DNA from 3 places in the Paenibacillus sp. FSL R10-2748 genome. Region 1 is predicted to be linked to each of the others. Evidence: a T-box and tRNA genes for the amino acid it is inferred to sense, from the RefSeq annotation. Region 1 holds a T-box; the other regions hold tRNA genes.
The links. A T-box is a leader RNA that pairs with one kind of tRNA and senses whether it is charged. The one in region 1 lies ahead of argS (arginine--tRNA ligase), so its partner is inferred to be a tRNA-Arg.
Positions count from the first base shown of each region.

Region 2: it encodes a tRNA-Arg, which carries the amino acid that the T-box ahead of argS (arginine--tRNA ligase) is inferred to sense. The anticodon was not compared.
Region 3: it encodes a tRNA-Arg, which carries the amino acid that the T-box ahead of argS (arginine--tRNA ligase) is inferred to sense. The anticodon was not compared.

Region 1 covers NZ_JBBOTK010000001.1:234,262-244,876, forward strand. The annotation lists gene argS (arginine--tRNA ligase) at 1-1,582, opposite strand, end outside; T-box leader at 1,641-1,899, opposite strand; gene NSS66_RS01050 (four-helix bundle copper-binding protein) at 1,977-2,306, opposite strand; gene NSS66_RS01055 (MogA/MoaB family molybdenum cofactor biosynthesis protein) at 2,568-3,083, shown strand; gene NSS66_RS01060 (nicotinate phosphoribosyltransferase) at 3,150-4,613, opposite strand; gene NSS66_RS01065 (cysteine hydrolase family protein) at 4,734-5,300, opposite strand; gene NSS66_RS01070 (NUDIX domain-containing protein) at 5,368-6,156, opposite strand; gene NSS66_RS01075 (PaaI family thioesterase) at 6,222-6,644, opposite strand; gene NSS66_RS01080 (RicAFT regulatory complex protein RicA family protein) at 6,767-7,219, opposite strand; gene miaB (tRNA (N6-isopentenyl adenosine(37)-C2)-methylthiotransferase MiaB) at 7,301-8,854, opposite strand; gene pduL (phosphate propanoyltransferase) at 9,153-9,725, opposite strand; gene NSS66_RS01095 (low temperature requirement protein A) at 9,868-10,615, opposite strand, start outside.
Region 2 covers NZ_JBBOTK010000006.1:110,205-120,819, forward strand. The annotation lists gene NSS66_RS18605 (6-phospho-beta-glucosidase) at 1-1,213, shown strand, start outside; gene NSS66_RS18610 (nitronate monooxygenase) at 1,309-2,283, opposite strand; gene NSS66_RS18615 (TetR family transcriptional regulator) at 2,475-3,083, shown strand; tRNA gene NSS66_RS18620 (tRNA-Arg) at 3,206-3,279, opposite strand; gene NSS66_RS18625 (DUF4870 domain-containing protein) at 3,454-3,747, shown strand; gene NSS66_RS18630 (hypothetical protein) at 4,067-4,426, opposite strand; gene asnB (asparagine synthase (glutamine-hydrolyzing)) at 4,590-6,434, shown strand; gene NSS66_RS18640 (XTP/dITP diphosphatase) at 6,605-7,237, opposite strand; gene rph (ribonuclease PH) at 7,237-7,998, opposite strand; gene NSS66_RS18650 (GerMN domain-containing protein) at 8,091-9,149, opposite strand; gene NSS66_RS18655 (phosphatidylglycerophosphatase A family protein) at 9,302-9,859, shown strand; gene NSS66_RS18660 (GNAT family N-acetyltransferase) at 9,917-10,369, shown strand; gene NSS66_RS18665 (SDR family NAD(P)-dependent oxidoreductase) at 10,497-10,615, opposite strand, start outside.
Region 3 covers NZ_JBBOTK010000006.1:42,424-53,038, reverse strand. The annotation lists gene NSS66_RS18380 (cellobiose phosphorylase) at 1-1,008, shown strand, start outside; gene NSS66_RS18375 (exodeoxyribonuclease III) at 1,093-1,857, opposite strand; gene NSS66_RS18370 (hypothetical protein) at 1,874-2,950, opposite strand; tRNA gene NSS66_RS18365 (tRNA-Arg) at 3,261-3,334, opposite strand; gene NSS66_RS18360 (hypothetical protein) at 3,592-4,500, shown strand; gene tig (trigger factor) at 4,644-5,957, shown strand; gene clpP (ATP-dependent Clp endopeptidase proteolytic subunit ClpP) at 6,368-6,958, shown strand; gene clpX (ATP-dependent protease ATP-binding subunit ClpX) at 6,971-8,227, shown strand; gene ispG (flavodoxin-dependent (E)-4-hydroxy-3-methylbut-2-enyl-diphosphate synthase) at 8,338-9,456, shown strand; gene lonB (ATP-dependent protease LonB) at 9,674-10,615, shown strand, end outside.

The sequences.
Region 1 (10,615 bases):
CCAATGCAAATCTCGCAATTACCGAAGGCTCCAGTTGGCGAACCGCACGTATCAGTTGTCCGTGATAGCGATCCAACTGCTTAAGCAGCGCCCAACCTGTGTCACCCAACATTCCATCCGATACGTCATTCAAATCACGAGAATGGCTATCTTGGACAAGGGCGTTGTCGCTAGAATTGGTATTATCAACATCGGCGCGAGCGTGAGCTTTCTCCAGAAGGCTGCGTATGCGCGCATGAGTATACTGCACATAAGGCCCGGTCTCGCCTTCAAAGGTCAGCGCCTCCTCCAACGAAAAATCCACTTCATTCAGCCGGTTGTTTTTTAAATCACCAAAAATAATCGCCCCGATACCAACGTCCTCAGCTACTGCCTGTTGTTCCTGCAAATCGGGGTTCTTCTGAGTAATGATGGCTTGAGCACGCGCTATAGCTTCATCCAGCACCTCCTCCAGTTTGACAACTTTTCCGCGTCTTGTGGACATTTTCTTACCCGCAAACCGCATTAATCCAAACGGCACATGCTCACATTGCTCCGCCCAAGCCTCCCCTGCATGCTTCAGCACCGCAAACACCTGCTGGAAATGCAACTTCTGTTCTCCACCAACGACGTACAGCAACCGATCAGCCTTCATCACTTCATGACGATAAATCGCTGTTGCCAGATCACGTGTCGGATAAATGGTGGTCCCATCCTTTTTTAGAATAAGACACGGAGGCAGTTCTTCATCTTCCAGACGAACCACGAGCGCGCCATCACTTTCCTCCAGCAATCCTTTTGCTCTTAATTGAGCAACAACTGCCTGCATCTTATCATTGTAAAAACTTTCTCCCAGCACATGGTCAAATGTAATGTTCAGACGCTGGTACATACGATCAAATTCACCCAGACTAACTTCAACAAAAAACTCCCATAGTTGTTGAGCCTCAGCATCCCCATGCTCCAAACGTCGGAACCACTCGCGGCCTTCATCCTCCAAAGTCGGATTATGCTCGGCCTCCTGATGAAAACGAACATATAGCTTCAGCGATTCACCAATCGGATCATGTTGTAGCTGCTCCTCATTTCCCCATCTTTTATAGGCCGCAATTTGCTTGCCAAACTGTGTTCCCCAATCCCCAAGATGATTCACACTAACTGGAACATATCCGGTTTCACCAAGAATACGATACAAGGCAGCACCGATAACAGTAGAGCGAAGATGACCGATACCAAACGGTTTGGCAATATTGGGCGAGGACATATCAATAACTACCCGCTGTCCGTGCCCGATATTGGGCCTGAGGAAATCGGCCTTGCTCAATTCAGCAAGCATAAGTGGAATATGAACAGATCGATCCAATGTTATATTTACATAGGCACCCGATGCTGAAGCAGTTAAACCTTCTTCATGATTCACTAGCTCCGCCAATTCCAGTGCAATGTGCTGTGGAGACTTTCGAAACTTTTTGGCCAGCACAAAACAGGGAAACGCCACATCTCCCCATTCAGGCTGCGGAGGCACCTCAAATAAAGATAAAATTTCTTTCTCCTCCAAGCCCGTATGGGCCAATATCGCTTGAGCAGCAATCCTCATCAACATGATCTCTCTCCTCTTTTTATAGAATCTAACAAAAAAAGCCCCCGCCTCTTGAAATAATTCAAGAGACGAGAACTTTAATATCCCCGCGGTACCACTCTTCGTAAATCGGTTGTGTAGTTACAGCTAACTTACACAAATCGCGATTTCACTCCAATGACTAATAACGGTGTCTGCCGGGCTGATCTACTAGAAGTTCTGCTCGTTGGATCAACCGTCTCCCGGGTGCGCTTCACATCGGACCTCATACCGGCTTACACCTCTTCCGGCTCGCTGTAATGATACGGCTCCGCTGCTACTCTCCCGTTCCATGACGTTAATTCCAATCATTATACAAACCTATTCAGTAGAAAGCAACCTATTATTTCCTCTTCAGGCACTAGTTCCATATATGTAATTACACTGCCACCAACTGGCGGCACGCCTGAACGCAACGACGGCAGGCTTCTGCACAATGTTTGCAATGATCATGGGAATGCTTGCTGCATTCAGCAGCACATACCTCACAGGCCTTGGCGCACAGCTCACAGATTTGCTCGGCAAAATCCGTTCCACGCTGCAGCATTTGAGCAGCAAATCCGCATATTTCTGCACATTCCCTACTCACTCGAATACATTCACGCAGCATAGCTAAATCATATTCCTTCAAACTCGCTACGTAACATACATTGCAAGCGTTCATACATTCCAGGCAAGCATCCACGCATTGTTGGTATGAATGATTCATATTACATTACCTCCCAGTTGTTGACCCTGCTGTACTATTACCCGCTGACCCTTGAGATTAATCATTTGATGTGCGCGCTTTCAATAAAATAAAAACAAAGTAATCCCGACTTATGTAAGGAAGTGTACTATATTCCAGTGTGCAAGTGCAAGGATATTAATCACATGGATTTTAGCCCCTGTTTCTGACTTGCATACACTCAGTCATTGCTCTATTGTAAAAAGTGTATGTCTAACCACCGATCAAGGAGTGAGCATTTCAATGAATATGTCTTCTGTAGAGGAGCATCGACAGGAATCCCCGCAACAGGTTAATTGCATGGTCGTGACTGTCTCGGACACCCGCACCGTGGAAACAGATACTGGGGGACGACTGCTCATGGATCTACTAGAAACCAATGGATATAAGGTTGTTCGATATGTCATTGTCAAGGACGACTACGAAGGTATTCAGCAGTTAGTATCCGAAGCAGTGACACAGAATGAAATCGAGGCTGTACTTTTGACAGGCGGTACCGGTATTTCTCCACGTGATACTACATATGAAGCCGTCTCCTCTCTACTGGATAAGGAACTGCCTGGCTTTGGAGAAATCTTCCGCTATTTAAGCTTTGCTGAGGACATTGGTTCAGCAGCTATATTAAGCCGGGCTGTAGCTGGCACTGTGGGCCAGACAGCTGTATTTTCTATGCCTGGCTCACGCGGAGCTGTTCGTTTGGCAATGGAACGCATTATTGTCCCTGAGCTACGACATGTGATGAGAGAAATTTATAAATAAGCTCCTATTTCCTACATGCCGCGACACAAAAAGGCACCCCATATATTCATGAGGTGCCTCTTCCAACTATTCTTTTTCTTCAACTTCGGGCTGCATATAGCTGTCGATCAGCTTTTGCTTCAGCTCCCATACCTTCTCGCTCAGATTTACACGATAAATTTCAGGGTTCAGCTTCCGCAAATATTCTGGCCAAAACAGTTTCAACTGTGAAGTATGGTAGGCACGAATTTCATCCAGCTCAGGAAGCTCATATACCTTCTGTCCATTTATAAAAATAGGCTCAAGCATTGGTACAGCTTCATAATTTTCTACATACTTCTTCATATACGGATGCAAAGGGTTAAACAGCTTCAGGCGCTTACCATTACGCGGACGCTCTTCATCCGGGAAAGAAATATAATCGGCTACAGCTCTCCCTTTCTTCTTATCCACAATGCGATATACATCCTTCTTGCCTGGTGTGGATACTTTTTCTGGGTTACCCGAGATCTTAATCGTCGGCAACATTTCCCCATCCACTTCACGCTCAACCAGCTTGTACACCCCGCCAAGCGAAGGTTGATCTGAAGCCGTAATAAGCTGTGTTCCTACACCCCATACATCAATACGTGCCCCTTGGGCTTTCAGGTTAAAAATCGTATTTTCGTCCAAATCATTGGAAGCTACGATTTGTACGTAATCTAAGCCTTCAGCATCGAGCATTTCCCGCGCCTGAATGGATAGATAAGCCAAGTCACCGCTATCCAGACGGATTGCATTCATACGCTTGCCCTGACTCTCCAGCATTTTTGCTGTCCGAATCGCATGAGGAACACCACTTTCCAGCGTGTCAAAGGTGTCTACCAACAGTGTAACCTGGTCTGGTAAAACCTTCGCATAAACGTCAAACGCCTCCTGCTCCGTCATAAAGGTCTGCACCCATGAATGGGCATGTGTTCCCTTCGTCGGGATTCCAAAGTGCTCGCCTGCCAGCATATTAGAAGTCGCGTCAAAACCTGCCACATAAGCTGCTCGTGCTCCCCAAATCGCCGCATCTGCTTCCTGCGCACGCCGTGTTCCAAATTCGAGCAGTGTATCGTCACTTGCCACCTGCTTGATGCGCGATGCCTTTGTCGCAATGAGTGTCTGATAGTTCATAAAATTCAATAATGCCGTCTCGACAAGCTGCGTTTCCATAATCGTTCCTTCGACACGTACCAGAGGCTCGTTTGGAAAAACAAGTGCCCCTTCTTTCATCGAATGGACTGTTCCACCAAACTTAAACTGGCGCAGCGCCTCCATGAACATGGGATCGTAATTCTCCTCCTGTTCAGACAGGTAGCGAATGTCCTCTTCTGTAAACCGCAAATTTGCAATATAATTCACAATGCGTTCCAGACCAGCGAACACGGCGTATCCATTACCAAAAGGGAGTTTACGGAAATACGCCTCGAACACAGCTTTACGCTGATGACTTCCGTTCACCCAATGGGCGTACATCATATTAATCTGATATTTATCTGTATGTAATGCGAGGCTCGTTGACTGCATCGTAATCATCCTCTCTGACTGTCCCCAGGTTTGTGGCAGCGTACCGCCTCATCTGCCCAGATTCAGCAATATCCGGCTCCATTTTGTTATCGGACATTGGTGCACAATCGTTAAGTTATTTTACTTCTTCTGACGTAAAACCGTATCCTCAGCCGACCGTACCGCGGCTCCAAGACTTCCCTCAAAATGACCCAAAGCCCAATCATGTCCAGCTTGATTAAAGCTCGCCACAGCGTCCTTGTATACAGTAATAGCAAAACCTTTGTTATAAGCATCTACAGCCGTATGCAGCACACATATATCTGTACACACACCAATTAGATGAACTTCCAGAACACCACGTTCACGCAGCCTGAGCTCCAGATCTGTGCCCGCAAAAGCACTGTACCGTGTTTTATCCAACCAGTAGATAAGATCACTTTGTTGCTCATAAAGGCTACGAAGCTTGCCATACAAATGTCGTCCGTTGGTTCCACGTATATTATGTGGAGGAAACAGCTTGCTCTCCGGATGATAAAGGTCGTTCTCCTCATGCAAATCCACAGCCATGACAACAAAGTCCCCTTGATCCACATATGCCTGCGTAATTGCTGCGATCCGTTCATCCAACTCAATCGCAGGTTGTCCTACAGGCAAACTACCGTCCACAAAATCTTTCGTGTAATCAATAACAATTAGTGCCTGCATCGTACGGTCAGCTCCTTATCCTCAAAGTGATATTGTACGTTCTATGCGTAACCTATTACATTAGGCGTTACGTGTAGATAGATAAACGCGGTACTCTGTCACTAAAACGGTACAACTGTGCCGGTCTTTGTGAATACTGGTTGGAACTGAGCGGTTTGCCATTCTCATCACGCACCTCTTCCAGTATTCCCTGCCTGCTACGAGTCGATGTTATTTTGCGAATAAAGTTTGGCTCTTCGAAATCCGGTACGACACTCTGAATCACCTGATATAATTCACCCAGTGTAAAATGTAGCGGTAAAAACTGCTTGGCTATCGTCGTCTGAAGCATCTGCAACTGAATTTTGCGATAAGCATCTACAATGATATCCCGGTGATCGAATGCAAGCTCCAATTCCTCCAACGCTTCGCGGATCGTGAATAGCCCAACCTCGGAAGCATCATCGGCCGCCTGACGCTGTTCCAACATCCATTCTTCTACTAGCGCAAAAAACGCATGCGATATGATCCACCCGCGCGGATCACGTCCCGGTCCACTATATACACCCAAATACTCCAGATGCCCGCCGTCCACACCCGTTTCCTCTAACAGCTCCCGCTTGGCAGCTCCATACATGGATTCATCTTCCTGACAAAACCCTCCAGGCAACGCCCAGCGTCCTGCAAAAGGCCAACTGCGGCGCTTGATGAGCATCACTTTCAGCTCACGAATCGGCAATGTCTTTGTTACCGTCTTGCGCTCCCGCTTCGTTAAGGTAAACATAACGATATCCGCCGGAGCTCCATCCGGGGTACGGTATTTCTTAATGTTGTACGACGCCTTTTGCGCCTCTTCGTTTATACGATTGCTATCCATTGGCATCACCATATTATATCGTTTTGATAAATTCATTATGACATACTAATTTTTTTTGTCAAGTGTCAGGCCTTGCCTGAATCACTTGCTTGTGTACGTAATACTCGGAAGGTTGCTGTAGATGTAGAACCGAGTGTGCCTTCACTATCTCTTACTTCCGCCTCAGTGGTTATCGTGCGACCTCCTTGATGAAGAATTCGCGCCCTAACCTCCAGTCGTCCTTGCCTCATGGGTGACAAGAAATGAACATTCAGGTTCGTCGTTACACATGGATCCATATTTCGTGAAGCCATACTGACCATCCCCATCGCCTGATCCATCAATGAAGTAAGTACACCCCCATGGACAATACCCATCACATTGGTATGCTCTTGTTTGGCCTCCAAAGCGATCTGTACCTCGTTTGCATCAGCTGCAATCAGTTCACACCCTAAATACTCCCAAAAAGTATTATTCTCTCCCTCTAGCATCTTACCCAACTTATCCATTCCCTTGCTTCCATCCCTTCTATGTTGTCCCATTTCTCTTGAAGTCCTATAACCATATACGTTGGCAAAATGCTTTCGAAAAAAAGGCGTGGAAGCTACGCCTCCACACCATAGATTTCATTCTAATCACTGCAATTCGACGAGGAAGTGCTTTTTCCCTCTTCTACGTTTACCTTCTCAGCAACGGTATCACGGATCGCCATAATCACCATTTGCAGTAGCTCATTAATTTCCACCTGACTCTGCTGAAACTCCGTTACAATTGGAATACCGTCAAGCTCTTCCTGTAGCTCCTGAAGTTCGGCCTCTATTTTGGCAATCATTTTTTGATTCTTCAAGGATTCAAATGCTACAATTTCCTTTTGCTTCTTTTTCATCGTTGCAATCAGTTGCTGGATGCGCCCATGATCCTGAATCTTTTCTTCTGCTTTTCGGAATACCTGTACTTCCTCACTGCTACCCAAAATACCTGCCAATTCTTTGGCTTTTGCCAATATCATTTCGCGATTGACCAAATGATCATGCTGGCGCGCCGCCGATTGAAGTTCTGTTTGTTGCAACCGCTCCTCTGTCATTGTCCATCGCTCCTTTTCTCACTTAGACGGCTTGCACACAGCCCTTTACTCAGACCGCATGCAACCCGCTAGAATATTCTTTTATCCGTTAACTGCTACAGCCGTTTCAACCAGATCACCTTTGATGTAAAAGGTCATAGGTTCCGTAATTTTCACTTGAACAAAGGAACCAATCAGGTCCTTAGAACCCTCAAAATGTACAAGCTTATTGGAACGGGTCCGACCGGCAAGCACTTTGCTGTCATTTTTGCTCTCGCCTTCCACCAGCACTTCAACCACTTCGCCACGCAATCGACTATTAAAGCGAAGGCTGTTTTGGTTCACAGCAATGTTCAGACGCCGGAGACGCTCTTTTTTAACCGACATAGGCACATTATCTTCCATCGAAGCAGCTGGCGTACCTTCACGTGGTGAATAAATAAATGTGTAGGCAAAGTCATAGCCGACCTCGCGCACCAAAGATAGAGTATCTTCAAACTGCTCGTCTGTTTCGCCCGGGAAACCTACGATGATATCTGTTGTCAGAGAAACATGCGGAACAGCTGTTTTAATCTTCGCAGCCAGTTCCAGAACACGCTCACGGGTATATTTTCGGTTCATTTTCTTCAATATATCCGTATTACCGGATTGAACAGGCAGATGGATATGCTCCACCAAATTGCCACCCTTACCAAGCACTTCAACCAAATGGTCATCAAAATCACGTGGATGTGATGTCGTAAAACGTACACGCGGGATATTAATTTTGCGCATATCATCCATCAGATCCCCGAATCTGTAATTCAAATCTTTCAAATCCTTGCCATAAGCGTTAACATTTTGCCCCAGTAAGGTGATTTCTTTAAAGCCTTGACGTGCCAAATCCCGTACTTCAGCGATAACATCCTCTGGACGGCGGCTTCTTTCCTTACCACGTGTAAAGGGAACAATGCAATAGGTGCAAAATTTATCACAACCGTACATAATGTTCACCCAAGCCCGCATACCCTCGCGCTTCTTCGGCAGGTTTTCGATAATGTCGCCTTCCTTAGACCACACTTCGACCACCATTTCTTTGCTAAAGAGTGCTTCCTTGACGAGCTGAGGCAGACGATGAATATTGTGGGTACCAAAAATCATATCGACAAAACCGTGTTTTTGCATAATCCGGTTAACGACATTCTCTTCTTGTGACATGCAGCCACACACGCCGAGCAGCAGTCCTGGCTTTTCTGTTTTGAGATGCTTGAGGTGACCCAGCTCGCCAAACACTTTATCCTCCGCATTTTCACGGATAGCACAAGTGTTCAGTAAAATGATGTCTGCTTCCTTCCGATCCTCGGTTGCCTGGTAGCCCATTTGCTCCAGCAAGCCTTTTATGGTTTCGGAATCATGCTCGTTCATTTGGCAACCGAATGTGTATACGATATAATGCTTTCCCTCACCGATATGCTTTAGCTCATCCGGGACTGCGTTATCATATAATACCTGTACATCCTCTTTACCGCGTTGCTTTTCTTTTCTATGGTTCGGCTCCGCCATAATGTTGATTTCACGTCCGCGAATACGGATCTTTTTGCTATGCTCATCTTCAGAAATAATCTTCGCATCCGAGAAATCAAAATATTTGGAGTAATCTTTTGTTTTCTTTTCCATTCCTTAGTCACTCCTTACACCATCTATTTCACGAGCTAATTTGTGATTTTACTGTATCTTTAGGCTTGGTAAATTTATTTTAGTTCTAAAAAACCTTTAAAAAAGGCATTACACTAAATTATAGCATGATTTATAGGCCATCGCCATAGATCAGCCGCAGATACCATTGAGTGCAATGTGAACTCATGTTCTTTTTGTACATTAGTGAAGTATTTGTGAATTATATAGTATGTAAAAAGCCCGATTCTTTTGCAAGAATCGGACTCTTTAAGCCTTCCGGCATTTAAATACGTGTATATTAGTCTACGATTTCAGCGTTGTCACCGTTTTTCACACCGGCTCCGTTCGCTTCATCTGTATCAATGTGCATATCCAAAGCAAAAGAATCGGACACACGTGCAAGAACATTTTCAAATACAAGGCCACGTTCGCCGCCGACACGTACTTTCAGCAACTGCTTGTCCTTAATGTCCCATTTAGCTGCATCAGATGTATGGAAATGAATATGGCGGGCTGCTACAATCACGCCTTCTTGCAGTTCCACTTCACCAGCGGGTCCTTTTACCGTGATTCCTGGTGTACCATCAATGCTACCAGATTCGCGTACAGGTGCTTTTACACCAATAGCAAAGGAATCAGTGCGAGAGATTTCCAATTGGGATGCGGGACGAGCAGGTCCCAAAATGCGAACCTTATCAAATTGACCCTTAGAACCAATTACAGCTACCGTTTCATTTGCGGCAAATTGTCCTGTTTGGGACAAAGGTTTAAATTCAGTTAATTGATAGCCTGCTCCGAACAAAATTTCAATATGCTCTTGAGTCAGGTGAATATGACGGGCTGAAACGCCGACAGGTACGATTTTACTCATCGTGTGGTCACTCCTTTTTCTCTATACAATACTTTACACATCTATGCTATTATACTCCTATTTTGCCAAGAAAGAAAAGGAGAGCGTATAAAGTTCCCTTTTTCGCCCTAATCGGCGTTAAATATCGTCCATAGAAATCGGATCAAACCGTCGTTTTAGCGAACAAGAGAAAGAAAAGCATGATTTCAGCTACGATGAGATGAGGGGGAACGACAACAAATATATTAAGAATAAACAGGACACAGAGTATTCCAGTTAAGAAAAAAATGACTCTGAGACGAGGTTTCAGATGACTTAATCTGTACTGATGAAATACCAGCAAAACCGACAAAAAGTAAATAAAAACAGAAGCAAAGGTAAAGCAAAGCACAAAGATATAGTCTACTTGTCCCAAAAACAAGAGCTGAATCGAAGCAGCTAGCATGCTAAGGGAAATATAAATAAACAAATGACCATAAATAATAGTCTGTCCTGCTGATTGTTTTGATTTATCTACGCGCTTCTCCATATTCTCAAAATATTGCCACCAGATTGCGATGACTAATACAAAAGCCAAAGCAGCAAATACAATAGAAGAAACCGTAAAATGATCGGATTGTAAAACAGAAAGCATACTTATCACAGATTCGCCAAGCAAAATTAAGGTGAACTGTGCAAAGCGTTCTAAAAGATGCTCCGTATGGATAGGTGTGATCACCAACTTTTTACGGCCAATCAAAGGAACGAGGATATCAATAGCTATACCTGTATATAAAATCAAATATCGAACCCAAGAATCAAAGAAGAGGGAGAAACTAGAGATGACTATTCCAATCCAAAAATAAATTCCGAAAAAACGAGCTGTTTCCTGTTTATGAGCCGTTTCTTTGGGTGCCGAAAGTAAATATTGA
Region 2 (10,615 bases), on a different contig from region 1:
ACGTGAAAAACTGGAGATCGTAGGCGCCATGGCCAAACGGATGGTGAAGGCCGCAGGCATTGATTGTGAGGTACATTTGACCCTGGATCGTCGGGAAGCGTTGAAGGACGCCGATTTTGTAACGACCCAATTTCGGGTAGGCTTGCTGGAAGCCCGGATTAAGGATGAAAGTATTCCGTTAAAACATGGCATGATCGGTCAGGAGACCAATGGTGCCGGAGGAATGTTCAAAGCGTTTCGCACCATACCCGTTATCCTCAGTATTGTCGAAGATATGAAAGAACTGTGTCCGAATGCATGGTTGATTAATTTTACCAACCCTGCGGGTATGGTCACCGAAGCTGTGCTTCGTTATGGTCAGTGGGATAAAGTCATTGGATTATGTAATGTTCCAATCGGCGCGATCAAGAGTGCATCGGCTGTGCTGGACAAACCGGAAGAAGAGTTGTTCTTTAAATTTGCAGGGATTAACCACCTTCATTGGCACAAAGTTTATGACAAAACAGGGGCCGAATTAACAGAGCAAGTCATTGAAGGACTGTACGCTCCTGGCGCAAAACCGGAGAAGGTCGTTGAAAATATTAGAAACATGCGCTTCCTGTATGATCAAGTTCGTCAATTGAAAATGTTGCCTTGTCCTTACCATCGGTATTACTATATGACGGATAACATGCTCAAGGAAGAATTAGAGGAAGCCAAAAACGAAGGAACTCGGGGCCAAGTCGTCAAACGTCTGGAAGATAGTCTGTTTGAATTGTATAAAGATCCGAATCTGGATTACAAACCAGAGGAACTATCCAAACGCGGCGGTGCGCATTACAGCGATGCAGCCTGTGAGATCATTAATTCCATTTATAACAACAAAGGCACATTGATGGTGGTTAGTACACGTAACAATGGTGCGATTGATGATGTTCCTTATGATAGCGCCATCGAAGTGACCAGTGTCATTCGCGCCCATGGCGCCGAACCTGTCAACTTTGGCAAATTCCCACCTGCACAGCGGGGCTTGCTGCAAGTGATGAAGGCAATGGAAGAGCTGACGATTGAAGCGGCGGTCACCGGTGACTATGCAACAGCACTGCAAGCCTTCACCCTGAATCCGCTCGTACCAAGCGGGGACATTGCTCAAACCGTACTGGATGAATTGCTAGAAGCACACAAAGAGCATCTACCTCAATTCTTTGCTCATAAGGAGAAGGCGACGGTATAAATTTATAAAACAGATTGTTCATGCTGGACGTATGAAAAAACGGTCGTCTCCCTCATTTCGGTTGGGATCACGGCCGTTTATAATGACATTAACTTTTAAACTTCAAACTTAGTCATCTTAGATATTGTTTCATGGTATCCTTCTAATACATCATTTATGATATCTTTTACACTCTTAATCTCAGTTATTAGTGGTACTATTTGTCCTACCATAACAGCGCCCTTCTCTTCAACGTCGCCTTCCAGCATCGCCTTTTTCAAAGAACTTTCAGCAACTTCTTTTAGTTTTACTGCTGCTTCTTTTTTGCTGTAATTGTTTTCAATTTCCGTCATTTCCTCTGAAAGCTTGTTCTTCAATTGTCTGCATGGCTCATCAGTAGAATATCCTGTTATCACAGTCTCCATGTCACCAGCTTTTAACATGGCATCTTTTACATTTGCATGTACTACTGTTTCCTCTGCGCACATAAAAATGGTTCCCATTTCAATGCCTTCAGCACCAAGAGCGATAGCTGCTGCCATTCCTCTTCCATCTGCAATACCGCCAGAGGCTATCACTGGTACAGATAAGCAGTTCGCTGCTTGTGGAACAAGAACCGTTGTTGCTTCATAAGTAGTATGTCCGCCACCTTCCCAGCCTTTTACAATAACTGCATCAGCCCCCGCCTTCTCCGCAGTCATTGCATCTTGAATTGTACTTGCTTTTACGATTACTTTTATTCCTAATTCATGCCATATAGAAAAGTATTTTCGGGATAACTCAAAATCAAGTCCCACTAGCGTATCTGCATATATTACTGGTGGTTTTTCCTCCGAAGCAACTTTAGTTACATGATCTAATAATTCAGAGTTCATAATTACATTGATTCCAAACGGTTTACTCGTAAGATTTCTTGTAGCAATAATCTGGTCCCTAATAAAATCTAAAGGAGCAAATCCTACTCCTAATACACCAAGACCTCCACTTTCAGAAACTGCTGCAACTAATGGTGCTGTTGAAACCCAAGCCATAGGTCCTTGAATAATTGGTTTTTCAATTCCTAAAACTTTACATAAACGATTGTTAGACATAAAAGATTCTCCTTTTCATATTGAACAAAATGGATACCATTTATACAAATATTCTTTTATATTAAGATTATAATAAAGAAAAAAGATCCAGAATATCAGTAAGGCTTACCCTGAATGTTGCTTAAACAACAGTTCTGATAGCTTTTGTTGTTTTTAATATGTAGAATTAGTGAATTGGAGTGTGACACATATTGAATGAGATAACAGACTTACGTGTTGTGAAAACACTTGAAAATATAAAACATGGGTTTGCTAAATGTATTAGTCAAAAAAACTTTTCATCTATTTCCGTAAAAGATATTACTACAACTGCAAGAATTAATCGTTCTACATTCTACAAATATTATGAAGATAAATATCAGCTAAGAGAATCATTGGTAAAATCAACATTAGAAGAACTTTCAAACAATATTAATCTAGCATCTTTTAATCTGGAGAATAATGACATCGAATCCTTGAATGCTTTAAGAAAACAACTCCAATTTATGTATGATCATAAAGATTGGTACCTTATATTGTGGAATAAAAATATGGAGTTATATGTCTATGAAGATATGACACGCATATTTGAAAGGAGAACCGGGGAATGTCTTCGTGAAAATAGCAATGGAACAGAAATTACGAAGAAGGAACTTTCAGAAAAGCAGGAGTTATTAACTCGTTTGTTTGCAGCATCTGCAATGACAACGGTTAAATGGTGGTATGAATATTCACCAAATATGACTCCAAAGGATGTGGCAAATATTATTATGGATAATATCAAATTTGGAATGCATCATACCTTTTTTCAAGCTCCATGAACATGGAATACCCTCTCCATTAGCTTCACCGGATAAAATCCACCATGTGCGCAGGTAGCGCAGCGCTTTGGCAGCACTGAAAAACAAAAAAGCTTCCTACATGTAGGAAGCTTTTTGCTATACGTCCCAGGAGGGATTCGAACCCCCGACCGACGGCTTAGAAGGCCGTTGCTCTATCCAGCTGAGCTACTGGGACAAGATAGTGATCAATAAAACCTTATGTATTCAGCGCATTGATTATTATATCACATTTCGGGCAACTGTCAAAAGCATTTTTTTATGATATAGGGAAGCTGGCTGCAAAAGGAATCATTTGGACGCTAACGGGGTATTATGTACAAAGAACCATGCATAAAGGAGGGGTTAATCCGTGAGAGGTCTTTTGTCGTCACTTTGTTATTTCAGCATTTTCTTCGCACCTTTTCTAGTGCCTGTCATTGTGTGGATTGCAGTACGGGACGAATATGTTCAGGGACATGCAAAAAAGGCTATTTTATCGCATATTTTCCCCATTATTGCGGCAATTCCGCTAGTGTATTTTATTATTACGGCGAATCATGCAGGTTCAGTGATCGGGTTTGTACTGCTATTCGTAGTGGTCTATCTCGGGGTTTTTGTTTATAACATCTACAAAGGGATTATGACGCTGCGTGAAGCGGCTTAGTTCAAAAAGAAGCCTCCTGCATACCGCAAATTTGGCGGGATACGGAGGCTTCTTTAGGGTCATTTTTGATGAGTTGCTGTTGCTATTTAGTTCAATGGCTGCTTATTTATTCCCAAAGCGTTTAGGACTTTTCCGTACTTCATGTCTTACGTTTTTCTCCAGCACTTCTTCCGCGAACTCATTGTTATGAATATAACTGCTGCCTTTGTTTTTCTTATACTTCGCTTTGCCGTCTATGATTTCCCCCTCCTTTCACGCTGATCCGGCGATGGCGCCGGAGCCCAAATCAACAAAAGCCGAGGCATAGCACACCATATCCTCATGCCCCGAACTCCTTGGCGAACTCTGTACTGAGCTGCCCATAGGAGAGCAATTCTTTTTTAAACTTCTCTCGCTCCTCACCAGCAGTAATGTGTGTAGAGTCGGTAAAAGCCTTGTCTGTCACTTCCTCAAATGCCGAATGCAGATTATTGTCGTACCAATCCAGCTCCAGATCGGCGTCATTGCGGATGATCCGTACCATGTCATAGTCATGCTGACCATCCGTCTGATCCTTGACCGTGATATAGACCAGCAATTCCGGGTCATCTGCGGCACCGGGCCGCACCTCTACCTCAGCGCAGCGCACTCCGTCAAGTTCAGTGAAGCGGCGTATTTTGGCATCCTTGATGTAGTACATGGTCTCCCTCCTTCCTTGCGAGTAGACGGGTTTCCCCATCTGTAGTTTTCGGAACGGACAGACATTTTATGCTTCTTTTCGGCATATATACTGATGAACTGGGGATTTAGTTTTTGATTCATTCCAACACTGGATGAACACGACAAAGAGAGGATGAACAGACATGTGCGGAATTACAGGTTTCATACAGTGGAACGGAGACTTAATGCATCAATCTGAGCTGCTGCTGAATATGACACAAACGCTCTCCGATCGCGGACCGGATGCTGCGGGTACCTGGATATCCAACCCGTGTGCCTTCGGACACCGAAGACTGAGCGTAATGGACCCGGAAAATGGCGCTCAGCCCATGATCCGGCAGCTGGAGGATATCACTTATACGATTGTATATAACGGGGAAATATATAACGCGCCTGAGCTGAAAAAAGAGCTGCAACAGCGCGGGCATTTTTTCCGTACACAATGCGACACGGAGGTGCTGCTCGAATCCTATATCGAATGGGGCCCTGAATGTGTGGATCGGTTAAACGGCATTTTTGCGTTTGCGGTCTGGGATAGCGAGCGGGAGCAGGTATTTCTGGCACGGGATCGGCTGGGAGTGAAGCCGTTATTTTATAGCCAAACCGAAGAAGTATTCGTATTTGGCTCAGAACCCAAAGCACTGCTTCAGCATCCAGCAGTAGAAGCAGCAGTGGACGCCGAGGGATTGGCCGAAATTTTTATCATTGGGCCTGCACGTACCCCCGGACACGGCGTCTATTCGTCCATGAAGGAGCTACGTCCCGGGCATACGCTAACCTACACCCGCGACGGCGTGCGCATTCAAGCCTACTGGAAGTTGGAAAGCATTGCGCATGAGGATAACACCGAAGAAACGGCGCTCAAGGTACGAGAACTGTTGCTGGATACGGTGGAGCGGCAGCTCATTTCGGATGTTCCAGTGTGCACCTTATTGTCTGGCGGGCTGGATTCAAGCGCTCTATCCGCATTAGCTGTCGATTATTATAACCGTACCGGGCAAGGACAAGTTCATACGTATTCGGTCGATTATGTGGATAACGACAAGCATTTTAAAGCCCATGCGTTTCAACCCGGAGCCGATGCCCCCTGGATTCAGCGGATGGTGGATGAATTAGGGACAAATCATCACTGGATTGAATTCGATACGCCAGAAGTCGTAGCAGCTCTGAACAACTCCACACTAACGCGGGATTTACCCGGCATGGCGGACGTGGATTCGTCGCTGTATCTCTTTTGCCGGGAGATTAAAAAAGGAGCTACGGTCGCTATTTCCGGCGAGGCTGCGGATGAAGTTTTTGGCGGATATCCATGGTTCCACCGGGAGGATATGCTGAATTCGGGTACATTCCCGTGGGCAGTTGCACCCGATATGAGAGCCAGTCTGTTGTCTCCCGAGGTACGGGACTGGATCAAGCCGCTGGAGTATTTGAACGATCGCTACTCAGACGCGGTAGGAGAAGTGCCGAAGCTACCGGGGGAAACAGGAAAAGCTGCGCAAATGCGCGTCATGTCCTATTTGAACATCACCCGCTTTATGCCTACTCTACTGGATCGCAAGGATCGGATGAGTATGGGAGCTGGACTCGAAGTGCGGGTGCCATATTGCGATCATCGACTGGTACAATATGTATGGAACATTCCGTGGAGTATCAAGATGACAGGCGGACGTGAAAAAGGAATTTTGCGCAAGGCGCTGGAGGGCGTATTGCCGGATGATGTGCTGTATCGCAAAAAAAGCCCATATCCCAAAACGCATAACCCTTCCTATCTTGAGGCTGTGAAAAAGCAGGCGTTGCAGCTGCTGGATGATTCCTCTTCCCCACTGCTCAAGCTGATCGATGCGCAAAAGGTACGCGATATTGCCGCCTCACCGGAGGCATCCACCAATCTGCCTTGGTTTGGTCAGCTGATGTCGGGTCCCCAGTTGTTTGCCTACTTGGCTCAAGTGGATAACTGGTTGCGCACTTACAAGGTAGCTATTCGATAAGCTACACTGAATGCTGGAGCAATAGAGCTTCTAAGCGGCAGCGGCAATTTTTCGCTGTGTACTATATGGGGAACAGAAGGTACCAAAAAGGCTATCCGCAGCTCATGACTGACGGATAGCCTTTTTTTTCGTTATGTGAATGGGGGGATGATTTCGCCCCTGTTACCAAGCTATGCCTGTGGATTACCCAGCTTTGTTGCCAAATCACGCAGAGCTATTCCTCGGTGACTGATAGCCTGCTTTTGTTCCAACGTCAGCTCGGCCATTGTCTTTTCAAACTCTGGCAAATAAAACAGCGGATCATACCCAAACCCGCCGCTACCGGCGGTTTCAGTAGTAATCCAGCCCTCCACGGAGCCTGTCGATTCCAACGTCTCGCCAGTCTGCGGATTATACAGAATCAAGGTACAGACGAATTGAGCCGGGCTTAACAAAGGCTGTCCCGTATCATCACCCAGCTGCTTCGATTCCAGAACGTCGAGCAGCTTAATATTGTTTTCGTGATCGCTGGCACCTTCTCCAGCATAACGGGCAGAGTATACCCCCGGTGCACCGTCCAGCAAGTCCACACAGAGGCCGGAATCATCGGCCAGTACGGGCAATCCGAGCACATCTCCAACCGCTTTGGCTTTTTTCAGTGCATTTTCGGCAAAGGTTTTGCCATCTTCAACGACATCAGGAATGTCGGGATAATCGTACATGCTTCTGACTTCCTTGCCAAACGGCGCAAAAGCATGGGCAAATTCCCGCACCTTTCCTTTATTTTTCGTAGCGACAATGACGACCGGGCCATCCAGCCGCATTAGGCGCCAGCTCCTGTACGTCCAGCACCGATCTTATCAGCAATCGGTCCAAGCACTTCTTTTTGGCGCTCAATCATTTGCAGAATCCCTTGTTCGCCCAAGCTAAGCAGTTGATCCAATTCGTTACGGTCAAATGGGCTTTCTTCACCTGTACCTTGCAGCTCAACATATTTTCCGCTGCCAGTCATGACAAGATTCATGTCCACTTTGGCCTTGGAATCCTCTTCATAGTTCAGATCCAGCAATGCTTTTTCACCAACAACCCCTACGCTGACGGAAGCCAGGAAATCGGTAATTGGAAAAACAGGCAGCTTGTGCTGGGTGGCAATTTTATTGACCGCAATCGCCAACGCTACGAAAGAACCGGTAATTGAGGTTGTGCGTGTTCCGCCGTCCGCCTGAATGACGTCACAATCCAACGTAATCGTCCGTTCACCAAGCGCCTGCAAATTGACCACCGAACGCAACGCTCTTCCAATCAGACGCTGAATTTCCATGGTACGGCCTGTCAGCTTGCCACGCGCTGCTTCACGCTGATTACGGCTATGAGTCGCACGCGGAAGCATGGAATACTCTGCGGTTACCCAGCCTTTTCCTTGTCCCTTCATAAAGGGTGGTACGCGTTCTTCTACAGTAGCCGTGCAAATGACTTTCGTCTCGCCAACCTCTATAAAAACAGAGCCCTCCGCGTATTTATTTACTCCTGCTGTCAATTTCATCGGGCGCAGCTCATCACCGTTTCGTCCGTTAGATCTACTCATGCTTTTTCCTCCTACGTCGTATGCAACCTGTTCTTATATGTTTATTTTACCAAAGTGTGCAGGCAAAAGCACCCCAAGGACGATTCCCGCCCTTAAAGAGGGATTTCGTTAATATGTTGCGGCTTGGCTACAGGCTCTCCATAATTTTGATTATTTTGTCCAATTACGCTTTTTTCACCATTTAGTTCAATCCGAATTTTTGTTTTGACCGCATCATCTGAATTGTCTGCCGCTGTCAGCACAACCGATTCCAAAAATTCAGCAGGCACAGCTTCTCCTTTAGCAAACATATCATCTGAAAGAGATACCGTAATTACGTTGTCTTTGGAGCGTTCTACCGATTTCAGCGCCGTCTCCCCTGTCATCACTTCTTGTAACCCATCCTTGGTCTGCGGTCCTTGAATCAATTGATGCAGCGCTGACTGGACACGATCTTTTTCAGGGCTGACCAACCGTGTTACAGGTACGTAGTATTGAACTCCAGCAGGAGAAGATGAAGAGAAATACACGGTGACTGGACTGGAATCCAGGGGTGTTACGCCATGACCAATCTCCAAATTAATACCTACTGCACGCGTCAACGGATGATCCAGCGGTGTGCCGCCAACAGGCATTTCGTTCAGTTTTTTGCCATCCACCCAGATCTGTACGCTCTCAATATCGGGACGGTCGGTCAGGGTCCAGGTCAAACTCTCCATTAATTTTCGTTCTTCCTGTGGCTTATAGTTGGCGAAAGATTTATTGAACTCGACAACAGCCAGCTTGTTGTTCTTGTCCACCGTCACACTTTTCACTTCTGTACCCTGGGGTATTACCCCTTTAAATCCCTCTGGTAATAATCCAGCATACGGCCCGCCCTCAACCAATGTTTCCAGCGCTGACTTGGCATCTGCCTGCACATCACCTGTAGCAATCGGTAAAGATACCGGGGCCAGCAAACCGTTATGATCTTGCAAAAAAACAGCTCTCAGTTGACCTGTACTGGCAGGTGCTTTTCCGGTTACAGCCTTAATCATGGACTGCTCTGTCGTGGACGGCGGGGGGTCAATGGATGCCGATTCGTTGCCGAAAAGGCTGCAGCCCGACAACAACAGGGGTAGGGATAGCAGTCCAGCTACAGAGGTCATACGCCATGGGTGTTTTATATTCATAAGTGAAGTTCCTCCCTAACAATTTTGTACAGATTGTACTAATATGTATACGAGCCTCGCGTAAAAAATAACTACTTTTTCAGCAGACTGGACACACTGGTCATAATTGCAGTAGAAATCAGGATCTATACGAGGAGGGGAACTTCAACTTTATGGACAAGAAAAAAGCACCTTACAGCCTGAATAGTAAAAAGGTAGCCGATGCCACCCGCGAGTTGCTGCACAAGCGTGGTGTGAACCTGACTGAAATTGCAGAACTGGTCATGCTTTTACAAAAAAAATATTACCCGACCCTAACGATGGAAGAATGTATGGAGAATGTGGACAAGGTACTGATGAAGCGCGAGGTTCAAAATGCCGTGCTCACGGGCATCCAACTGGATATCCTTGCTGAACAAGGCGCTCTTCTTCCCCCATTGCAGGACATGATTGAGAATGATGAGGGATTATACGGTGTGGATGAAATTCTGGCCTTTTCCATCGTAAATGTGTACGGCAGCATTGGATTTACCAATTACGGTTATGTCGATAAGCTCAAACCGGGTGTGCTGGAACGCCTGAATGATAAAAGCCTCGGGCCGATCCATACGTTCCTAGACGACATTGTGGGCGCTATCGCAGCTTCGGCCAGCAGCCGCATCGCCCATCGCAAACAGGCAGAGCGCGAGCAGGAGCTTGGGGAAGAAAGTGCACCGAATACAACACGTTAAATAACAAACAACGCTTGGAATACAACAGATATATACAGGGTTAGAGGAGAACTAGACATGGCAAACGTAACTGAAGGATATACATTCCGTACGATGCAGGCTGACGATTATGATCAGGCCATTGACCTTTGGAATGGCTTAGACGGATTGGGATTAAGCGAGGCCGACTCACCGGAGCGGATTGCACGCTTTTTACAACGGAACGAAGGACTTAGCTTTGTCTGTGAGCATGATGGAAGCATCATAGGCACGATTTTGGCGGGTCACGATAGTCGCAGGGGGTTTCTGTATCATCTGGGTGTAGCCACAGCACATCGTGGTCAAGGGATCGCGCCCAGACTGGTGGATAAAGCGTTATCTGCTTTGCTGAGAGAAGGCATTGATAAATGTCATCTGTTTGTGATGGAGCATAACGCAGGGGGTCAACGCTTCTGGTCAGCTAATGGCTGGGAGAAACGGGATGGAATTTTACTATATTCCCGAGAACTAGAACTAGGATCTAACGCTTGATCTATACAAATAGGAACACCGGGTCTGATTCAAGTCAAGCTATAAACGATCAGACCCGGTGCATAAAACTCACAGCTTATTCATTGGAATTCTAACATTTCAAGCTCAGATTACCTTTATTCATAAATTACAATCCATTTTGTGGACGCAGTGCACGTTCTACAATTCCCAGCGTGGATTGACGAGAGAAGAACCGGGACACCTGAGCTACCCAATAGTTTTGGCGACCGGAAATGATGTGACTAC
Region 3 (10,615 bases), on a different contig from region 1:
GAAGCGTATCGAGAAACAGTTCGTTTTGGATTTGAAGGGGTAGAAACACCGCTAGCGTTTGATGATGTGCTGGTGTTTTTGCGCCAGGCTGAACGTAAGCTCCAACAGGGGATGGATAAGGCTCTGCTTATCGGTGAGGGGATATACCCAACCTTCTTTTATTATGAAGCCAGAGAATTCGAGGTACAGGAGGATGACTGCGGGGGCAAGCTCGTAAACATACATTCCTTCGAACGTAAGGATACACCATATTTTCTGGAGGGACCGACCCGGGCTATGAAAGTGGTTGGTGACATTGTAAATGGGCAGAAGCTGTATCGGCAAATCAGGCAGAGTGGACTTTACGACAGGAAGCTGGGCATGTATAAGGTGAATGAAAGTCTGGCGGGGCAGCCGTTCGAACTCGGTCGTTCCAGAGCTTTTACACCGGGTTGGCTGGAAAATGAATCTATATTTATGCATATGGAATATAAATATTTACTTGAATGCTTAAGGGCGGGTCTATACACTGAATTTTTTTCAGACATTAAAAAAGCGTTACCGCCTTTTATGGACCCAGAGGTCTACGGAAGAAGCACGCTGGAGAACAGCTCCTTTATTGCTAGTATGGCTAATCCTGATGCAAGTTTGCATGGAACGGGATATATTGCGAGGCTGAGCGGATCTACGGCAGAATTTATTCATATGTGGATATGGATGATGACCGGCGGGCAACCGTTTGGCTATGATCATAGGGGCCTATCCTTGAGACTGGAGCCCAAGCTGCCAGGCTGGCTGTTCACAGCTACAGGTGAGCTATCTTTCTGTTTTCTCGGAAGCTGCCAGGTGACTTATTTAAATAAGGATCGCAAGGATACTTATGCACCGGAATGCATAGTGACCCAGTATGTACTGCATTACGCCAGTGGCGAAAAGAAGACGATAAGCCAGGCTGTATTAGATCAAAAAGAGGCGCAAGATGTGAGAGAGCGGTTGATTTCCCGTATCGAGGTATATTTGGGGACATAGCTCCATGAATTAAAGCCGTCATGCTGCAATAACAGAGCATGACGGCTTTTTAAGACTTCATAAATCCTTGTGCCAGGCAGGGGCCTATGCTGAAATATCTTGCAATTCCAATATCACAGGACAGTGGTCACTGCCTGTAATATGACAATCAATGCTCGCATCCATCAATAGCGGACGAAGTCTCTCCGAGACGAGGAAGTAATCAATCCGCCAGCCGATATTCCTTTCTCTCACCTTTGGCATGTAGGACCACCAGGAATAAACATCCGTCCGGTCAGGATAAAAGTATCTAAAGGTATCTATAAATCCGGCGTCTAGCAGCTGTGACATGCGTTCCCGTTCCTCAGGCGTAAATCCCGCATTTCCGTAGTTAGCTTTGGCATTTTTGAGGTCGATCTCCTGATGAGCTACGTTCAAGTCTCCACAAACGATGACAGGCTTCAAAGCATCCAGTTGTTGCAGGTAGCTGCGAAAACGGTCTTCCCATTCCAGTCTGTAGGGCAGTCGGGATAAGTCCCGTTTGGTATTTGGTGTGTACACATTGACGAGATAAAATTTTTCGAATTCCAAAGTAATGGTTCGGCCCTCCGGTTCTTCATTTTCTTCAAGTCCATAATGCACAGAGAGCGGCTTGATTTTGGTGAAAATAGCCGTGCCGGAATATCCTTTTTTCTCAGCATAATTCCAGTATTGTGTGTATTCCTCCATGTTCTCCATGAGGATTTGACCTTCTTGAAGCTTCGTTTCCTGTACGCAAAAAATATCGGCATTTGTTTCTTTTAGATAAGTATAAAACCCTTTGGTCACACAGGCTCTTAAGCCATTTACATTCCAAGATATTAATTTCATTTGATTAATCTCCTTGCTAATTCACGCGGTCAAGCGATGTGATTTGTATATCCTTTGTTGACATAAGTTTATAAATGTCTTCTATCTGGACTTCATAGGTCTTTTCATCAAAATGGTCCTGACCAAACATATAATCGTTTATTTCTATTGCCTTAAGGTTTCGTTTGGTATTCATAGTCGAAGGGAAGTATTCGATATCTAATGAGGCTTTATTTCCGGCCAACACTGTCTTGAGAACTTTCGCGGTTTGTAATACTCGTTCTTTTTCCAATGGCAATCCTGAGTCAGTTAGATCCTCGAATACAATTATACGAATATACTGATCGCCGAACGCTTTGGGATTCAGTTTAAAATCGTCGTATTCTTTGATCATTTTATCCGTGTTCCCTTCTTGCACTCCAGAATGAACAGCGGCTGAATCATCGTATAGCTTTTGTATAACGGGTTTGAGCTTCATGTCCAGTTGACTCTCCCAAAGGGCGTTAAGATAATTTTCTCTAAATGGGACATCATCATAAGGACGCTTGGTCATGTTAAAGAGGACGGAAGGATGACGATTAGAGATCGCCTCCATGGTATATTCAGTGAAGGGAATACTATGATAGCTAATATTTTGAATTTGAAAGTCCTCTCCGTATTGCTCCAGATATTGCTCTGATTCTGCGGCTACGTTGCGTTTATTTTCACCTGTTTGTGTAAAAGGCTCGATAATATCTACGTATTTCATTGTGACTGCAAGAAGTAGAAGTGTAGCTCCCAAAGCGAGACTGAGTAAAGCGCGCCATTTGGATGGCAAGGATACACCTGTCGGTGCTCTCTCCGCATGGTGTGGAATTTGAAAAGATCGTACTGTAAAAACAATGCCTAAAATGTGAAAAAGAATGGCCAACGGTCCCGAGATAATAAGCAGGTATCCGAGTGAAAACATTGTAAAATAGATCAGAATTCCCTGTGTGATGATAAGAGCCGCTCCTCCAATCATATAGGAAGGAATGGCGAGATAAAACATACCCAATCCAGTACCTAATATAGAAAGCAAAGTGGCAAGAAAACGATGAATTTCCCGCGACTTTTGCAGTTTATTCGTAGTCAAGGGAGTCAGTCTACCTCCTTTACTTAAAAATGGTGCATCATGATAGATGATAGCAATTTCTGCGTTTTTTTGAAAGAGTAGAGACTTGAAACCAGCGCCTAAAGTAACGTTGGGCAGACTATTCTTTCTACATTATTTACACCAAAAAAAGCTCCCTTGCGGAAGCTTTTTTTGGTGTAATATATCAGGAGAGAACTCTCCTATGGTCGACTGCGAAGTATAGGCTAACGATGCCGATGGCCCGACGTTCCCCCGTGGTTTATCTCATGAGAACAAAAAAAGCCTCCATTATGGAAGCTTCTTGTTATGACGTCCCAGGAGGGATTCGAACCCCCGACCGACGGCTTAGAAGGCCGTTGCTCTATCCAGCTGAGCTACTGGGACATAAAATTCAAGCGAATATTAATATATCATATGGATAAAAGAAATTCAAGTCTTATTTTGCATATATCGCTTATTTAAGCTTTATACAGCATAAATTCTGAGTAGACGTAGTTTTTTTTGCCTTATAAAAGGGTATGTTAGAATACAGGTGAATATGTGTAAGACGAGTGGTTGGACTTCGGCTACTGTTTCTCATATAATCTACAAATACTTGAGCTTGCGAAGGAGAGGGGGTGCCTTGAATAAAGGACTCCAAGGTGACGACAAAAGAAAATAATATTGTATTGTTTCCGAAGACACTGGACTATTATCAAATTCAACTTACTGTGATGCTTGAAAACGAACGTTACGGAGAGGCGATGGCGATGCTGCGTTTTTTAATGCAGTGTCAGGGACAGGAGCAGAAGCAATACGATGAATGGAACGCTCTATTACAATGGCTGGAAGCTGCATTTCCACAGTACGCTGACAGCGGGGCGGTAACGGACGCTGTGGAAGAAGAAGTCAGTGAAGTAGAGTTAGCTCGCCGTCATGCACGCTTTAAGCAGGAGCAGGATGCAGGCTACGGCAACAAGCTGTTGCGGATGGCTATGGATGAACCTTTATCCGAACAGACGATTTTAGCATTGGAGCAGTTGTCCTATCTGGAACTCCCAGAAATCGACGATGCCTTGCTTCGCTGGATTACGGAACGGGAAATCCATCCTTTACTTCAATTCCGTGTTCTACAAACAATGCGACGACGCGGAACGGAAGGGACGATAGAAATCAGACGGGGTGATGAACAAGCGGAAATCGACATTGAAACGGTTCCGTTACAGCCAGGTGATTTTCCAGAGTCGATTATGCGTATTTTGGAACGGGTGGCTGATCAGACTGAGGTGCACGAGCCTACACTATTCTATTTTGCACAGGAGCTGTGGTCACAGTTTGTGATGGCGGTATACGGTACGAAAGATTATAGATCAATGTTGGTGGAAGAGGACGGAATGCCAGATATTTGGGCTGCAGCACTCCATCAGACAGTTTCGGAAAGTTTGAACGGAAATAATAATGAGGAAGAAACCCGTGCTATATATGGCATTACAGATGCGTTGCGCTTCCGTTTTGAGCAGGCGTATCGGTCGATGCGACTATTTGTAGCGGCGGGAATGAACACTCCTTAATGACCGGAAACGTTTACCTGTGAAGCATTCAAAGGGCTGCTCTTGAAAAAGACAGTAATGTTAGATATACTATAGTGGTTATTTTGTGTGCGTTGATTGTAATGAAAACTAAGTGAAGATTTTGTTGGAGGGGAAAGCATAAAATGAAAGCAACTTGGGAGAAAATAGAGAAGAACCTTGGGGTTCTTGAAGTTGAGGTTGACGCGGATCGTGTAGCCGCTGCACTCGACAAAGCTTTTAATAAAGTGGCAAAACAAGTAAGTGTACCAGGATTCCGTAAAGGTAAAGTACCACGTCCTATTTTTGAAAAACGCTATGGTATTGAAAGTCTGTACCAGGATGCAATTGACATCCTGTTGCCAGAAGCTTACAGCCAAGCTGTAGAGCAAACGGACATCTTCCCGGTTGACAGCCCTGACGTTGAAATTGATCAATTTGCTAAAGGCGAATCTTTCAAGTTCAAAGCGAAGGTTACTGTTAAACCTGAAGTGACTTTGGGCGATTACAAAGGCGTAGAAGTGCCTGTAAGCAAACTCGAAGTAAGCGACGAAGAATTAGCTCAAGAACTGGAGCGCCTGCAACAACGTCATGCTGAATTGGTTGTCGTTGATGAAGATGCTGCTCAATCCGGTGATACAGCTATTATTGACTTCGACGGTTCCGTGGACGGTGTACCGTTCGAAGGTGGACAAGCTGAGAAGTATTCTTTGGAACTGGGCTCTAACACATTTATCCCTGGTTTTGAAGAGCAAGTGGTTGGTTTGCACACTGGCGATTCCAAGGACGTTGAAGTAACGTTCCCTGAGAACTACCATTCTGCTGACCTCGCTGGCAAACAAGCGGTATTCAAAGTGAAAGTTCACGAACTGAAACGCAAAGTTCTTCCTGAACTGGACGATGAATTTGCTAAAGATGTAAGCGAATTTGACACACTGGCTGAATTCAAGGAAGACTTGAAAAAGCAATTGTTGGATCGTAAGGAAAACGAAGCTAAAGCAGCCCGTGAGGGTGCTGTAGTGGAGAAAGTTGCTGAGAATGCAACAATCGACATTCCTGAAGCAATGGTGAAGAGCGAAGTGCAAAACATGGTTCGCGATTTCGACAACCGTTTGCGTAGCCAAGGTATGAACCTTGAAATGTTCCTCGGATTCTCTGGTCAAAGCAAGGAAGACCTGGAAGAGCAAATGAAAGCTGATGCTGAGAAGCGCGTACGTAACAACCTCGTGCTGGAGCAAGTGGCTAAAGCAGAAAACATCGAAGTTTCCGAAGCGGAAATTGATGAAGAACTGAAAAACATGGCTGAAGCTTACAAACGTTCAGTTGAGGAAATCCGCAGCATTCTGGAAGGTAACGGCTCGTTCGCTAACCTGAAAGAAGAAATTTCACTGCGCAAAACAATTGCTTTGTTGGTGGAAAACAGCAAAGAAGTAGAAGCGCCAGTTGAAGCTGCTGAATAATTCAGACGATAAATATACGGAGTATGCTGTAACAAGCTGCAACGTAGCAATTAGATAGGGATAAGGCACGTAGTGAAAGTTACGTGCCTTATTTTTACCTTTGGTAACCCAAATTTTAGTCGTTTATGGAAAGTGCTGTGAGTCGTGTTTTCTTGTTTTACATAAGTCACTACCGTATATTTGCACATACATACGAAACATGGTTAAATATGAGAAGGTCTCGGCAGAGTGTACTTTAAACAGCCCGCACTGCATATATGAGCGCATGCAAATATGACACGAGACTCTGAACATGTTAAAATATTTTGTAAGGTGTTCACGTTTCATGCTTGCTGCTTCCGTTTTAATGGGACATAAGGAAGCGGATGAATACAGGTGTTCATTTTAATAAAGAAAAGAGGTTGGTCGTGATGAGTCTCGTCCCTATGGTTGTGGAACAAACGAATCGAGGAGAACGATCTTACGATATTTACTCGCGGTTGCTTAAGGATCGTATTATTTTCCTAAGTGGCCCGATTGATGACGATGTCGCCAATCTCGTCATTGCACAGCTATTGTTCCTTTCTGCGGAAGATCCAGAGAAGGATATTAATTTGTACATTAACTCGCCAGGCGGTTCTGTAACTGCGGGCATGGGTATATATGATACAATGCAATTCATTAAGCCGGACGTATCGACGATCTGTGTAGGCATGGCTGCAAGTATGGGGTCGTTGCTGCTAACAGCGGGTGCACCAGGCAAGAGATATGCACTTACCAACAGTGAAGTCATGATCCATCAGCCGCTCGGTGGCATTCAGGGGCAAGCCTCCGATATGCTGATTCATGCGGACTGGATTATCAAAACACGTGCTAAGCTGAATCAAATCTATGTAGAGCGTACGGGTCAGCCCCTCGAAAAAATCGAACGTGATACTGACCGGGATTTCTTCATGGAAGCGGAAGAGGCAAAAGCATACGGTATCATTGACCAGGTGCTGTCTAAACCGATTAATCTGTAAAGGGGTGGCTCTATGTTTAAATTTAATGATGAAAAAGGACAATTGAAATGTTCTTTCTGCGGTAAATCTCAGGATCAGGTTCGCAAGCTTGTTGCTGGACCGGGCGTATATATATGTGACGAATGCATTGAGTTATGCACGGAGATTGTAGAAGAGGAACTGGGTCATGAAGAAGAAGTAGATCTGAAAGACATTCCGAAACCAATGCAAATCCGTGACATTCTGGACCAATATGTCATTGGTCAGGATCAAGCGAAAAAATCGTTGTCTGTAGCGGTATATAATCACTACAAACGTATTAATACTCAAAACAAAATTGATGATGTGGAACTGCAAAAAAGTAACATTTTGATGCTTGGACCTACAGGTTCGGGTAAAACGTTGCTTGCGCAAACCATGGCTAAAATTTTGAACGTTCCTTTTGCTATCGCAGATGCCACTTCCCTTACGGAAGCAGGTTATGTGGGTGAAGACGTTGAAAATATTTTGCTGAAACTGATTCAAGCTGCCGATTATGATGTGGAAAAAGCCGAACGCGGCATTATCTACATTGACGAAATTGATAAAGTAGCCCGCAAATCCGAAAACCCGTCCATTACGCGTGACGTATCGGGTGAAGGTGTACAGCAGGCGTTGCTTAAAATTTTGGAAGGCACGGTTGCTTCTGTACCTCCGCAAGGCGGTCGCAAGCATCCACATCAAGAGTTCATTCAAATTGACACCACGAATATCCTGTTCATTTGCGGTGGTGCCTTTGATGGTTTGGAGCAAATGATTAAACGCCGTATCGGTAAAAAGGTCATCGGCTTTAACGCTACTAGCGAACAAAAAGATCTGAAACCAGGCGAATATACTTCAATGGTATTGCCTGAGGATCTTTTGAAATTCGGTCTGATTCCGGAGTTTGTAGGACGTTTGCCGGTTATTTCTACGCTGGAGCCGCTTGATGAGAACACATTGGTTCGTATTTTGTCTGAGCCGAAAAATGCGTTAGTCAAGCAGTATCAGAAGATGCTTGAACTGGATAATGTTACTTTGGAGTTTAAGCAAGATGCTCTGGAAGCCATTGCCCGTGAAGCCATCAAGCGTAACACGGGTGCCCGTGGTCTTCGTGCGATCATTGAAGGCATTATGCTGGATGTGATGTATGAGGTTCCTTCCCGTGATGATATCACTACTTGCGTCATCAATGAGCAGGTTGTAAAAGATAAAATCGCACCGGAACTCGGTGGTACAGATAAGGATAAAAAACAAGAAGAGAGCGCCTAAGGATTGATACTTCGCGATCTCTAAAACATGAGAAGCCGGATCTCCACTTCACTAAACCTGTATGAGGTTTTAAGGGGTGGAGGTTTGGCGTTAATGGGAGAGAAAAGTACATGTTCTTAAGACAAGACACACGTCCCGTAAAAGTCGGGAATCTGACGATTGGCGGCAGCAATGAAGTCATCATCCAAAGCATGTGTACAACCAAAACAGCAGATGTGGAAGCAACTGTAGCCGAGATTCTTCGTTTGGAAGAAGCCGGATGTCAACTGGTGCGGGTTACTGTCAACAATGAGGAAGCTGCCGCTGCCATTAAGGAAATAAAAAAACGGATTCATATTCCGCTGGTTGCAGATATTCACTTTAATCACAAGCTGGCTCTACTGGCAATTGAAAATGGAATTGATAAGGTTCGCATTAATCCAGGTAACATTGGACGACGTGAAAAAGTGGAAGCTGTCGTTAAGGCATGTAAGGAAAAAGGGATTCCAATTCGGATTGGTGTGAACGCCGGGTCGTTGGAACAGCATTTACTTGATAAGTATGGCTACCCTACGCCAGAAGCGATGGTAGAAAGCGCACTGTATCATATCGGGATACTGGAAGAGCTTGATTTCCATGACATTATCGTGTCATTGAAGGCGTCTGATGTTCCTATGGCGATTGCCGCTTACACGAAGGCAGCTGAAATTATTAAATATCCGCTCCATCTGGGTATTACCGAAGCTGGGACGCTCTTTACGGGTACGGTTAAAAGCGCGGCAGGTATGGGCGCTTTGCTGGCATCAGGCATCGGCTCCACAATGCGTATTTCGCTCAGCGCCGATCCGGTGGAAGAAGTGAAGGTAGCACGTGAGTTGCTCAAGACGTTTGGATTGATCACAAACGCAGCTACACTGATTTCTTGTCCGACTTGCGGACGTCTGGATATTGATCTGTTCTCTATTGCTAACGAGGTAGAAGACTACATTGCAAAACTCAAGGTACCGATTAAAGTATCAGTACTGGGTTGTGCAGTGAATGGCCCGGGTGAAGCGAAGGAAGCTGATATCGGAATTGCCGGAGCGCGCGGTGAAGGCCTTTTGTTCCGTTATGGAAAAATGATTCGCAAAGTACCTGAGGCTGATATGGTCGAGGAATTGAAAAAAGAAATTGATATCATCGTCAAGGCATATGAGGAAACAGGGAAAATCCCTGGACGTGAAGAACGTCATACCGCCGAGAAGGTGTAGGCAAAAGCAGTTATTATAAAGAGGCATAGTCATAATCTATTGTCATCATTTATACGCCGTGGAGAGCAGCTCTGCTACAGAACTGTTCTTCGCGGTGTTTTTGTATTTCTCTCTGATCTTTTGAAAGACCGCCGTTTAGCTATCGCGGAAAAGGAAATACTGTTTTTCATAGAGCGGCATTTTTCAAATTGCTGAGATGAGAAACGGAGGAAATACGATGGACTTGACTATGATTTTGTTATTGGTGCAAATGTTTTTCGGGATTGTTATTGGTCTGTATTTCTGGAACCTCCTGCGGAGCCAGAAAACGAACCGTAGTGCGGTGGATCGAGAATCCCGGAAGGAATTAGATAAGCTACGCAAATTGCGTTCAATTTCACTTACCAAACCATTGGCTGAACGCACACGTCCTGCCACATTACAGGATATCGTGGGTCAGAAGGACGGATTGCGCGCGCTCAAGGCGGCGTTATGTAGTGCGAATCCGCAGCATGTCATTATTTATGGCCCGCCGGGTGTAGGGAAGACGGCTGCTGCACGCGTGGTGTTGGAAGAGGCGAAGAAGAATCTGTCATCCCCGTTCAAGGGAGATGCCAAATTCACGGAGATTGATGCCACGACGGCCCGCTTTGACGAGCGCGGTATTGCGGACCCGCTGATAGGTTCAGTACATGATCCAATCTATCAAGGGGCAGGAGCGATGGGGGTGGCGGGTATCCCGCAGCCTAAGCCTGGAGCTGTAACGAAGGCACATGGGGGTATGCTGTTCATTGATGAGATTGGTGAGCTGCATCCAACGCAGATGAATAAACTGTTGAAAGTGCTGGAGGATCGCAAGGTATTTTTGGAAAGTGCGTATTACAACTCGGAAGATTCGCATACTCCTGCTTATATCCACGATATATTCCAAAACGGTTTGCCAGCGGATTTTCGTTTGGTAGGTGCGACGACCCGTTCGCCGCATGAGTTGCCACCTGCGATTCGCTCCCGGTGCATGGAAATTTATTTCCGTGCCTTGCAGCCACAGGAGATTGCCCGTATTGCTGAGGATGCTGTCCACAAGCTAGGCTTTGGTCCTTGTCCTGAGGCGGTAGAAGTTGTACAGCGTTACGCCACTAACGGCCGGGAGGCGGTCAATATGATCCAGCTTGCTGCTGGT